4 regions of the Pseudoalteromonas sp. OF5H-5 genome follow, and region 3 is predicted to be linked to each of the others. Evidence: predicted binding sites of a transcription regulator. Region 3 holds the regulator's gene; each other region holds the start of a gene.
The links. Region 3 encodes MetJ, which represses methionine synthesis genes. Its sites were predicted from a motif close to TAGACGTCTAGACGTCTA; they were not measured.
Positions count from the first base shown of each region.

Region 1: the regulator MetJ is predicted to act here: its motif matches at 1,735-1,752, upstream of metK (methionine adenosyltransferase).
Region 2: the regulator MetJ is predicted to act here: its motif matches at 1,389-1,406, upstream of metE (5-methyltetrahydropteroyltriglutamate--homocysteine S-methyltransferase).
Region 4: the regulator MetJ is predicted to act here: its motif matches at 1,567-1,584, upstream of L1271_RS16240 (methylenetetrahydrofolate reductase).

Region 1 is NZ_JAKGBF010000011.1:33,222-36,438, forward strand. Features, by position in the region: gene tkt (transketolase) at 1-1,593, opposite strand, end outside; gene metK (methionine adenosyltransferase) at 1,854-3,005, shown strand; gene L1271_RS16020 (HDOD domain-containing protein) at 3,070-3,217, opposite strand, start outside.
Region 2 is NZ_JAKGBF010000001.1:376,429-379,645, forward strand. Features, by position in the region: gene L1271_RS01705 (YdcF family protein) at 1-328, opposite strand, end outside; gene L1271_RS01710 (LysR substrate-binding domain-containing protein) at 429-1,316, opposite strand; gene metE (5-methyltetrahydropteroyltriglutamate--homocysteine S-methyltransferase) at 1,606-3,217, shown strand, end outside.
Region 3 is NZ_JAKGBF010000007.1:260,282-263,498, forward strand. Features, by position in the region: gene metL (bifunctional aspartate kinase/homoserine dehydrogenase II) at 1-11, opposite strand, end outside; gene metB (cystathionine gamma-synthase) at 16-1,236, opposite strand; gene metJ (met regulon transcriptional regulator MetJ) at 1,581-1,901, shown strand; gene L1271_RS12735 (malic enzyme-like NAD(P)-binding protein) at 1,982-3,217, opposite strand, start outside.
Region 4 is NZ_JAKGBF010000011.1:93,533-96,749, forward strand. Features, by position in the region: gene L1271_RS16235 (M16 family metallopeptidase) at 1-1,360, opposite strand, end outside; gene L1271_RS16240 (methylenetetrahydrofolate reductase) at 1,631-2,587, shown strand; gene L1271_RS16245 (undecaprenyl-diphosphate phosphatase) at 2,921-3,217, opposite strand, start outside.

The DNA.
Region 1 (3,217 bases), on a different contig from region 3:
AGCGGTACGAGGCTGCTGCGCAAGGCCCTGACGGGTAAATACAAGTGCAGATGGGCCATCAGCGCGTTCAACAGCTTGCTGCCAAGCAACTGCTGACTCAACTTGGTCACATGGACGCCAGCTCGCAAGGTTTGGCGTAGTACGTAAGTTCGCCATTTGTTCTACTGGTTGGTGTGTTGGACCATCTTCACCAAGACCGATTGAATCATGAGTATACACAAAGATGCTTCTTTGTTTCATCAATGCAGCCATACGTACGGCATTACGCGCGTATTCCATAAACATTAGGAATGTCGCACCGTAAGGGATAAAGCCTCTATGTAGCGCAATACCATTCATAATGGCAGACATACCAAATTCACGCACACCGTAGAAGATATAGTTACCCGCAGCATCTTCTGCCGTTAAGCCTTTAGATTGATCCCAAAGTGTTAAGTTAGAACCCGCAAGGTCAGCAGAGCCACCCATAAACTCAGGTAGAATTGGACCAAAAGCATTCAATGCATTTTGTGATGCTTTACGAGTTGCTGGGTTTGCAGGATTCGCTTGAAGCTCTGCAATATACGCTTCTGTTTTCTCAGACCAGTTTGCTGGAAGCTCGCCTTTCATGCGACGCTCAAACTCAGCAGCAAGCTCAGGATAATGCATTTGGTATTCAGTGAACTTAATCAGCCAGTCACTTTGTTGATTTTGACCACGTGCTGTTGCGTCCCATTTCGCGTACACATCTTCCGGTACTTCAAATGCGCCGTGCTCCCAACCAAGGAATTCACGTGCTGCTTTGATTTCATCATCACCTAGCGGTGCACCGTGACAATCATGGCTACCAGACTTGTTTGGTGAACCATAACCGATAACCGTTTTACAACAGATAAGGGTTGGTTTGTCAGACTCTGCTTGCGCCGCTTCGATTGCCGCTTTAATCGCATCGCTATCGTGACCATCAACACCGGCGATAACATGCCAGCCATAAGACTCAAAGCGTTTTGGTGTATCGTCGCTAAACCAACCTTCAACTTCACCGTCGATTGAAATACCGTTGTCATCCCAAAATGCAATCAGTTTGCCAAGACCAAGGGTACCCGCAAGTGAACAAGCTTCGTGTGAGATACCTTCCATCAAACAACCATCACCTAAAAAAGCATAGGTATAGTGATTAACGATGTCGTAATCTTCACGGTTAAACTGTGCAGCCAATGCTTTTTCAGCAATCGCCATACCTACCGCATTAGTAATACCCTGGCCTAATGGGCCTGTAGTAGTTTCAATACCCGGCGCATAACCATACTCTGGATGGCCTGGTGTTTTTGAGTGTAGCTGACGGAAGTTTTTGATGTCATCAATTGATAAGTCATAACCCGACAAATGCAACAATGAATAAATTAACATCGAGCCGTGACCGTTTGATAATACAAAGCGATCTCTGTCGAACCACTCAGGATTACTTGGGTTGTGCTTTAAAAAATCGCGCCAAAGTACTTCTGCGATGTCCGCCATGCCCATAGGGGCTCCAGGGTGGCCAGACTTGGCCTTTTGTACAGCGTCCATGGAAAGAACGCGAATTGCATTAGCAAGTTCTTTGCGAGATGGCATGAATTCTCCTACCTTTAAATGTGTTTCGCGGGGGTTTGAGCCCATTCTTACTTATTTATATGGCTAACTGCAACGGCAAAGGCCATAAAAAAACGGGTACAGACGGACTTTTTCCGACCATTAAAAAAGTTTGCACAATTTTGGACGTCTAGGCGTAAAATAACTAGTCAATGCCTAGGTTTTTTGGTTAGAATACGCCCCTTAATTTTTCGCGCTGTTCCTGATGTTTGTGAAGCGCAATATTTGTGAGCATAAATACAATGGCTAAACATTTATTTACTTCTGAATCTGTTTCTGAGGGTCATCCGGATAAAATCGCCGATCAGATCTCTGATGCGGTTCTAGATGCCATCCTTGAGCAAGATCCAAAAGCACGTGTTGCGTGTGAAACTTACGTTAAAACCGGTATGGTTATGGTTGGTGGTGAAATCACGACTAGCGCTTGGGTTGATATCGAGGAATTAACTCGTAAGACCGTGCGTGAAATTGGTTACACACATTCAGACATGGGCTTTGACGCTGATTCATGTGCAATCCTTAACACGATTGGTAAACAATCACCTGATATCAACCAAGGTGTTGACCGTACTCGTCCAGAAGAGCAAGGTGCTGGTGACCAAGGCCTAATGTTTGGTTACGCGTGTAACGAAACTGACGTACTTATGCCTGCGCCTATCACTTACTCACACCGTCTAGTTCAGCGCCAAGCGCAAGTTCGTAAAGACGGCACGCTACCTTGGTTACGTCCAGACGCTAAGTCTCAGGTAACATTCGCGTACGAAAACGGTAAAGCAGTAGGTATCGACGCGGTCGTATTATCTACACAGCACTGTGATTCGGTATCACAAGCTGACCTTGTAGAAGCGGTGATGGAAACTATCATCAAGCCTACACTACCTGCAGAGCTTATCACTGAAGCAACTAAGTTCTTCATCAACCCAACTGGCCGTTTCGTTATCGGTGGTCCTATGGGTGACTGTGGTCTAACTGGTCGTAAAATCATTGTAGATACATACGGCGGTATGGCACGTCACGGTGGTGGTGCATTCTCAGGTAAAGATCCATCAAAAGTTGACCGTTCTGCTGCTTACGCAGCGCGTTACGTTGCAAAGAACATTGTTGCCGCTGGCCTTGCTGACAAGTGTGAGATCCAAGTGTCTTACGCAATCGGTGTTGCTGAGCCTACTTCTATCAGCGTAGAAACTTTCGGTACAGCTAAGCTTGATGAGTCGCGTTTGATCGAACTTATCCGCGAGCACTTCGACTTACGCCCTTACGGTCTAATCACTATGCTAGACCTTGAGCGTCCAATTTATCAGCCTACTGCTGCTTACGGCCACTTTGGTCGTGAAGAGTTCCCTTGGGAAGCAACAGATAAAGCTGACGCACTACGTGCGGCTGCAGGCCTATAATCCCCTGCAGCAAAAAGTAAAAAAGGCGCCAAGTGCGCCTTTTTTAATGCCTGTGGATAATCCCCTATCCGATAAATACTTCATCGACATCATCTTTTAAGTTTTGATACTCATCTTCATGCAAATTAAGCTCAATCATCACCTTATCTTTAAATAGATACCAATCTGCTGCGCTTCTAAAGTGTTTTGCTTCAAAACAGAGGTTTTCAGCC
Region 2 (3,217 bases), on a different contig from region 3:
CAACTAGTCGAGCTAAACCGCAACTACCTAGTTGAGCATTACTGGGGAGGGAATCATCGGGGTATAAATTACAACCAAGCACAACAATTCTGTCTATGTTTTTGTGCCTGCTTGGATTGAATGCGGTGAGCGTGCCCTTATCCCACTCGATAATGTGTTGCGCGACATAAGGAGTGGATATGCTCCAAGTAGTTAGTAGGACCAACCAGACTGCGATATACGGCCCTTTGCGTGTTTTGGCGATAAAAAACATGAGCCCCATAAGTGCAACCAAAGATAACGGTAACGGCATCAGAAGTTGACCGATAACCTTTTTGACTTCAAACATTTAAACATGCCTTAGATTTAGATAAGCCTGACGCAATGCTAGCATGAGATGGGAGCTGTAGAAATGTATAACAGTTAGGGCTCAAAAAGAGCCCAGTCAACTATCTTGCCGTGGTTTTACGGCAAGTATTGAGGAAATGGCGATAAACAGGGTTATCTTTCATGCTTTTCTTCATTGCTAAATACATTGGACGATTTAGCCCAAGAGCGCCTAGAGGAATCGATTTAATCAGCCCTTGGCTTTCATACGGTGTGACCAACCAGTCTGGTAATGCCGCAACCCCCATACCTGCACTCACAAGTTGGAAGATTAATAAACCTTGATCGACGGTTTTTAGCGTACCATCAAAGCGTGCATTTTGAATAAAGTGCTTAAATATGTCCTGACGCTCGCGAGGAATAGGGTAAGAAATGATGGTTTCATCTTTTAGGTCGAGTGCTGTGACATAGGCCTTCTTGGCCAATTCGTGATCTGGTGCAACGATTAACTTTAATTTAAAGTCAAAAAGATGCGCGTATTCGAGCTGTTCTGGTTCTCGAATGTCCGAAGTAAGCACTAAGTCCAGCTCATCTTCAATAAGGTCAGGAATCGCATCATAGCTAAAGCCTCGTTCGTAATCGACTTTAATGTCAGGCCAAAAGGTATTGAATTCTTTAATCGTTGGCAGCAACCAGTGAAAACAAGCATGACATTCCACGCTTAATCTGAGTTGTGAGATGGGCTGGTTAAGGCTTTCCTTCAAACGACACTTTGTTGCTTCAACTTTAGGCAATACATCATTGGCGAGCTCTAATAGCAACATGCCTTGAGGGGTAAAGCGTACCGGTTGGGTCTTGCGCTCGAATAGTTGGCAGTCGAGTTTGTTCTCTAGATCTTTGATCTGATGAGATAAAGCGGATTGAGTCAGGAATAGCTCTCGTGCTGTATTCACAAGAGAACCAGTTTCTTTCAAGGTGGAGATAGTCTTTAGGTGCTTTATATCAATCATTATCAACAATTCTCATATTTGAAGTGAGCAAATCTCAGCATTACTCAATATTACGATTCTATTTAGTTATTATCAATGTCTAGACGTCTAAATACCTACGGTGAATTGTTCAAAAATTCACAAATCCACTATAACACTAAAAATGACAGCGTTGTCACTACTTCTGTAAAAATTTTGCAAAAAATTACAAATTAATTTTATTCATATGAAATCTGAAAAAGCATCAATTGTTGTTTTTGATTATGATAATTAAATCTAGACATCCATACATCTAGACGGAGTTAAAATCATGGCATTAACACATAATTTGGGTTTTCCACGCGTAGGCAAAAAACGTGAACTTAAATTTGCAGTAGAGCGCTATTGGTCGGGCGACTTAACGCAAGACGACTTAATCGCGGAAGGAAAGCGCATTCGTGCAGAAAATTGGGCATTGCAAGCTGATGCTGGTGTTGACCTTCTCCCTGTCGGCGATTTTGCTTGGTATGATCACGTGTTGAATATTTCATTACTTGTCGGCGCTATTCCTAGTCGTCACAAAAATGATGAGTCTGTAAATCTCGATACTTTGTTTCGGATTGGCAGAGGGCGAGCACCAAGCGGCTGTGCGTGTGCTGCAAGTGAAATGACGAAATGGTTCAACACCAATTATCATTACATCGTCCCTGAGCTAACTCAAACACAGGAGTTTGCTCTGACTTGGACTGAGTTATTCATTCAAGTAGAGGAAGCACAATTACTTGGCTACCGAGCAAAACCCGTCTTGGTCGGCCCGGTAACCTATCTCTACTTAGCTAAATGTGTTGGCCAAGAGTTTGATAAATTAGTTTTATTAGATAAGTTATTGGCTGTATATCAGCAGGTACTTGCCAAGCTTGCAGCTCAAGGTGTTGAGTGGGTACAAATTGATGAACCTATTTTAGCACTGGAAATCGACGATGCTTATCGTAACGCGCTGCGCCGGAGTTTTGATGCGTTGAGTGGCCAAGGAGTAAAAGTGTTGTTAGCCAGTTATTTTGACTCCGTACAAGCACATGTTGAAGATATTCAATCTTACCCCGTAGAAGGCGTGCATTTTGACTGCGTAACGGCAAACTACGACTTGGCTGCGTTAGAGGAAGTAGTTGGGCAAGATAGCGTACTGTCTCTCGGGATTGTGAACGGTCGTAACATTTGGCGCTCGGATCTCGAAGGTGTATATCAGCAACTTGCTCTGGTTCATGAACGTCGCGGTGATAATCTCTGGCTCGCTCCTTCGTGCTCATTATTACATACGCCAGTCGACTTAGAGCAAGAGCAAAAGCTTGATAGTGAGTTAAAGTCTTGGCTCGCATTTGCCAAACAAAAAGGGCAAGAGCTGGCATTATTGAAAAATGCATTGGAGCAGCGTGATATTACCCAGTTGGTCGAATATTCTAAGCCTGTAAAAGCGCGTTTGACTTCTACTCGAGTGAATAATAATGAGGTGCAGCAGCGTGTTTCAGCGCTTACAGCAAAAGACGGTCAACGCACTAGTGAATTCGCAACCAGAATTAAAAAGCAAGCACAATCGCTAAATTTACCCTTATTGCCAACCACAACGATAGGCTCTTTCCCACAAACCCAAGCTATTCGTAAGGCGCGACGTGATTATAAAGCGGGTACGTTGAGTACTGATGCTTATCAAAGCCAGATGGAAGCGGAGATCCGTTATGCCGTTGAAGAACAAGAAGCGCTTAACTTAGATGTGCTTGTACATGGCGAAGCAGAGCGCAATGATATGGTTGAGTATTTTGGTGAATTACTCGAAGGTTTTGCCTTTACTCAGTTTGGTTGGGTGCAAAGTTATGGGTCGCGCTGTGTTAAACCCCCTGTGATCTGGGGAGATGTCTCGCGTGCAGCACCAATGACAGTGAAGTGGA
Region 3 (3,217 bases):
ACTTTTGCCATTTACTCACCACAACGCTACTGTATGTGCAGGCGTTAATTTGAATGACTTAGCATCATCACTCGCCTGACTTTCATCAATACATGCAAATCCCGCTTCCAGATCTGCAATGAGATCCTGTGCATCTTCAATGCCTACAGAAATACGAATCAACGTGTCACCCACTCCCGCTTCTAAACGTGCTTGCGGATCCATACCCGCGTGTGTCATCGTCGCTGGATGACAAATAAGACTCTCAACCCCACCTAAAGATTCTGCCAATGAAAAGTGCGTTAGAGACGTTAAAAACTTCGCAGATGTTTGCAGATCGCCTTTGATATCAAAGCTCACCATGCCACCAAAGCCGAGCTGTTGTTTTTTCGCAAGTTCGTGTTGAGGATGCGACTCAAGGCCAGGGTAATAAACTTGGCTAACATACGGCGACTTTTCTAAATATTCTGCAATAAGCTGAGCATTTTCTTGATGTTGGCGTAAACGCACATTTAAGGTGCGCAGTCCACGTAGGGTAAGGTAACTATCAAAAGGTGCACCGGTAATACCGATATTATTCGCCCACCAAGCTAACTCATCACCCAATTCCTGTGTACGCGCGATCACCGCGCCCCCCACTACATCAGAATGACCATTGATATATTTAGTGGTTGAATGCACGACGACATCCACGCCAAAGGCAATGGGGTTTTGTAATGCAGGAGACAAGAAGGTGTTGTCAGCGGCGACCAAAGCCCCCACAGCGTGTGCTGCATTTACGACAGCTTCTATATCCGTTAACCGCAAAATTGGGTTACTTGGTGTTTCAATCCAAACTAATTTAGGTTTGATCTGCTGCAGCTGCGCAAGACTTTCAGGTTGCGTGAGATCCAAGACTGTTAATTTGAGTAATCCACGCTTTGCAAGCGATGTAAACAAGCGATAGCTACCACCATAGCAGTCATGTGGAATAACCAGCGTATCGTCATGGTTAAGCAGTTGAGTTACTAGGTGAACGGCAGCCATGCCAGTGGCGGTAATAATACCACGAGCACCACCTTCAAGTTCGGTAAGTGCCTGTGCAAGCACATCACGATTAAAGTTACCGCTGCGGCCATAATCGTAGTCGCGTTTGGTATCAAAATCGGCAAAAGAATAGGTGGTAGAAAGGTAAAGCGGTGGCACTACTGCCCCATGCGCTTTATCAGCTTCTATACCGTGACGCACTGCTACCGTCGATTTATTAACTTGACTCATAAGGTCACCTAGATAGTTGGATGTTTAGACGTCTAAAAGGTTAGAACAACAGAAACCAGAAGTCAAAACATTTATACTGCTAAATGGCTAAATAACTAGTATTTGACTATCTTTTTTAAACCGATAAAATTTCGCCACTCTAGGCGTTGCTAATACGACTGAGTTATTGAAAACTATGGCAGAGATTCTTCTATCTCGCTATGGCGGATTAGTTTATTCATCTATTTGAGTTTGGGATTTATCTTTAATTCGTAAGGTTATCCCTATATTCATGCGGTTGGTGAATAATGTAGACCAGAACCCAGTCATATTGGCATTGATGTAACTGAGGCAAGTACACAATTATGGCAAAATGGAACGGTGAGTATATTCACCCATATGCAGAACACGGTAAGAAAGCAGAGCAAGTAAAAAAGATCACGGTGAGCATACCTCTGAATGTACTCAAAGTGCTAACTGATGAGCGTACACGTCGCCAAGTGAATAACTTACGTCATGCCACGAACAGTGAGCTTTTATGTGAGGCGTTTCTACATGCCTTCACAGGCCAGCCACTGCCGAGCGATGAAGACTTGAGAAAAGATAATCCAGAGCGTATTCCTTTAGAGGTAAGACAAATAATGGAAGAGCGCGGTTTGGAGATCCCAGAAATAAACGAAGAGTGATAACTACTCTTTCGCTCTGGAAATACAGACACAAAAAAAGCCTCAATCGAGGCTTTTTCATTTGAATAATACCAATGGTATTATTCCATATATCCAGCTGGCATATCGATTTGTGCCACGCCTGATTCAATTGCAGCTATCGCTACCGCTTTTGCGATACGAGGTAACAAACGTGGATCCATTGGTTTTGGAATAATATACTCAGGACCAAACTCTAGACTATCTACGTCAGCCGCTTTTAACACTTCAGCAGGTACAGGCTCTTTCGCAATCGTTCTAATTGCTTCAACCGCTGCAATCTTCATCTCGTCATTGATAGCGGTTGCGCGTACATCAAGCGCACCACGGAAGATAAACGGGAAACACAGTACGTTATTTACTTGGTTTGGATAATCCGAGCGGCCTGTCGCCATGATCAAATCATTACGTGCACCGTGTGCAACTTCAGGGCTGATCTCAGGGTCTGGGTTAGAACAAGCGAATACCACTGGCTTGTCAGCCATTAGCTTTAGATCCTCAGCAGAAAGTAAGTCTGGGCCAGAAACACCAACAAATACGTCCGCATCCGCAATCACGTCTTGTAACGTACGCTTATCCGTGTTGTTTGCAAACAGCTCTTTGTATTCATTTAGGTCATCACGACGAGTATGGATCACGCCTTTTCTGTCCAGCATATAGATGTGCTCACGTTGGGCACCGCATTTGATCAGTAATTCCATACAAGCAATAGCGGCTGCACCCGCGCCAAGACACACAATAATCGCATCATGAATATCTTTACCTTGGATTTCCAACGCATTCAGCATACCCGCAGCGGTTACAATTGCAGTGCCGTGCTGATCATCATGGAATACAGGAACGTCACAACGTTCAATTAGCGCGCGCTCAATTTCAAAACACTCTGGCGCTTTAATATCTTCAAGGTTAATACCACCAAATGTGTCTGCGATATTTGCCACAGTATTGATGAAGTCTTCAGTGGTGTTGTGCTTAACTTCGATATCGATTGAATCAAGGCCCGCAAAACGCTTAAATAATAGTGCCTTACCTTCCATAACAGGCTTTGACGCCAAAGGACCTAAGTTACCCAAGCCAAGAATTGCCGTACCATTACTGATCACCGCAACCATATTTCCTTTACCCGTGTAACGGTATGCATTCGCCGGATCAGCCGCGATTTCACGTACTGGCTCTGCAACACCTGGGCTGTATGCAAGTGCCAAGTCTTTTACGGTCTCGGCAGGTTTAGTGAGTTCAACACTGATTTTACCTGGAACGGGCTTCTCGTGATAATCTAGAGCTTGTTGACGAAAGTC
Region 4 (3,217 bases), on a different contig from region 3:
CCGTTGTGCGGCTGCTGTCCACAAAGTATTTATTGGCAATATCACGAATGTCTTTCGCAGTGACTTTATCTGCACTTGCATAAAGCGCATTCACCACTTCAGGGTCACGCTCAAAATGCATGTAGCTTGCGAGTGTCGAAGCAATAGATTGTGATGAGTCAAGGCCGTTAATAAAGCTGTACTTTAGGTTTGATTTAAGTGCAGCAAGTTTATTTTCATCTACCAGCTCTGTGCGTGCTTTTGCGTAAGTGTTATTGATTGCATCACGCACTGTCGCCAGATCTTTTTCATCTTCAACTTTAACGAAAACATGCAGAAGACCAGGGTCTTTGGTTTCAGGGTTGTAGGTAAACATTTGGCTTGCAAGCTGTTTGTCTACCACCAGCTCTTGATATAACTCAGAGTTTTGAGAGAAGTATAACTGCGAGATCAAGTCAAGCGCAGCTCGATCTTTTTTCGCAGGCTCCCATGCAGTGCCTTTATATGAAACAAGCAACCAGTGACCTGGTAAGCCATCATATTTTTCATGGACGTAACGTGCTTTCTCTTGTTTAGGCTCAACTGGAATATCAGCTTGATAATCACCCTTTTTCCAATTACCCCAGTGCTTTTTCACCATAGCCATGGTTTCTTTTGGATCTACGTCACCCACAATGACAAGCGATACGTATTCTGGCTTGTAAAAACGTTCAAAGAAGGTTTTACCATAGGCCATTTGATCTGGCATTGCTTCGATGTCTTCAAAAAAGCCCATCGTTGTGTGTTTATAGGTATGTTTATCAAATGCTTCTTTTCTTACCGCAGAAAGCAGTTTTCGAACTGGGCTGGCATTATTTTTAAGGTATTCACCTTTCACGGTTAGTGCTTCAGTACGAAACTGTTCTTCACTGTAAGTCAGGTTCTGAAAGATATCCGCTTCGATTTCTAATACTTTATCTAAATGCTGCTTCGAGAAATTTAGGTGATAGTTCGTGTAGTCATTGGTGGTGTAGGCGCGATTATCAACACCTGAATTTTTTAGAATGTCTGAATAAACGTCTTGTGGATACTTTTCTGAGCCTTTGAACATCATATGCTCAAAGAAGTGAGCGAAGCCGGTTTTACCCGCTTCGACTTCATTACGCGAGCCAACAGAAACCGGGATCTGTAGCGATACCACATCAGGATAGTTAGTTTTAACTACCATGACGCGAAGGCCATTTTCTAGCTCTTCCAAAACATAATCTTGGGCGAATACTTTATTGGATTGGGCAGCTTGAGTACTTTCAGCTGACTGTTGGGCTTGGTCTGAATTCGTCGCTGCGCAGCCACTAAGCGCTAAGCTTACGGCAAAGCTGGTTGCTAGTAATTTGAATTTCATGAATTTGGTCCTAATCATATTTTTTATTCTAAGTAAGTCGTGTTCACTTACGTTAGTAAACCTCCTGATTATGCCCCAAAGCCATACTAATTCGCTAATTTCCAAGGTGATTTACCATCCTAATGTGTAAACAAATATGAAATTTTGGTTTGAGCACTTGAGATAAATTCATAATTATTGAAATTCTTTCATTAAAAAAATCTATCTAGACGTCTAAATGGCTGCTATATTAGTAAAGAGATACAGAAATGCTTTTGTGGAATGAGGATTATGGCTTTAACGCTTCAAGAGAAAATCATTGACCCTAACCAAGGGGTATATTTAATTGGTACCACACCACCTAAGATTGGCACCGACCCAGAGCAGCTAAAATCAATTGCCGCTAAGCTTTTGGGCCGTTTACATGAGATTGAATACGACGGCGTGATCATCTATGACATTCAAGATGAAAGCAGCCGTACTCAAGTACCACGTCCATTTCCTTTTAAGCACACCGTTGATCCGTGTGAATATAGTCAGTTGATCCGCGAATTATCACACCTTGATGTAATTACGTATAAAAGTGTGGCACAGCGCGACAGTGAAGCTTTTGGCGATTGGTTAAGCAGCACAAAACAGCAATATGGGTTAAACAATCTAGTATTGGTGGGCAGTCCGTCTTCACAAGGCGATATTAAGTTGCCGCTTTCTGAAGCCTATAAGGTATTGAAGCATCATCAAGATGACTTTTTCTTAGGTGGTGTAACTATCGCAGAGCGCCACGCCAGTAAGCGTAATGAACACGAAAGGTTAATTGATAAAACAGAGCAAGGCTGCCAATTCTTTGTTTCCCAAGCAGTGTATGACGCTCAAGCAACCATAGATCTTATTACGAGCTATGCTCGCACCTGTAAACAGCAAGGGCAAACACCAAAACGCATTATTCTTACCTTTACTCCATGTGGTGGAGAAAAAACCTTGCAGTTTATGGAGTGGCTGGGGATTTCAGTACCAGAAGCAACCAAGTGGCGCATGTTAGATGCAGACAATACACTAAGTGAGTCAATTCGTATTTGTAGAGAGAATCTAGATCAAATCTTAAAAAGCTGCTCACACCTAGATATTTCTCTTGGCTTAAATATTGAGAGCTTAACAAACCGAAAAGAAGAAATTGACGCGTCGATAAACCTTTATCGACTGTTGAAGGCGACCATGGAATTATGCCTTGCGGAAAAGCAAATTGCTTAATGCAGTCTAGGGCCTGTTGATCTTCCAAGTTTGTTTTTGCAGCAGTTTGATTGGTATTTATACAAGGCAGAGCCTGCGTAGCATAGTCATTCTATGTAAGTCTGGCGATAACATAGTAGAAATGCCAATCAAGCGCTGCCCTTTGGGTTCACCTGAGTGCGCTTTGTTCATTGTTGCTCAACTTTTGCCTAGATTACTAGGCGGCAAGTCGAGCGTCGCGACCAAAACACACTCAGAAGAACAAAAATCAAACAGCGAAGGCCAACAGGCCCTATAGCCAGCTTCATCAAGCTGGCTTTTCTGTTAACCTTGCTGAATTATCCAAAGCCCAGATTAACTTAGGCTCAAGAAAGCGATTAATCCCACCCCAAGTAGCAAGCGGTAAATGACAAATGGCATCATGCCCATGCGCTCTATGATTTTCAGGAAAAAGAAGATACAGGCATAAGCTGAGATAAACGACAGTGCTGCACCACTTAATAACGCATTCCAATCAACCACTTCATCGCCGGTAGCAAGCTCTAAACTGTAATACAATCCCATCATCGAAATGACTGGAATAGACATTAAAAACGAAAAGCGCGCCGCACTTTTCTTATCAAGCCCGAGTAATAAACCTGCGGTGATGGT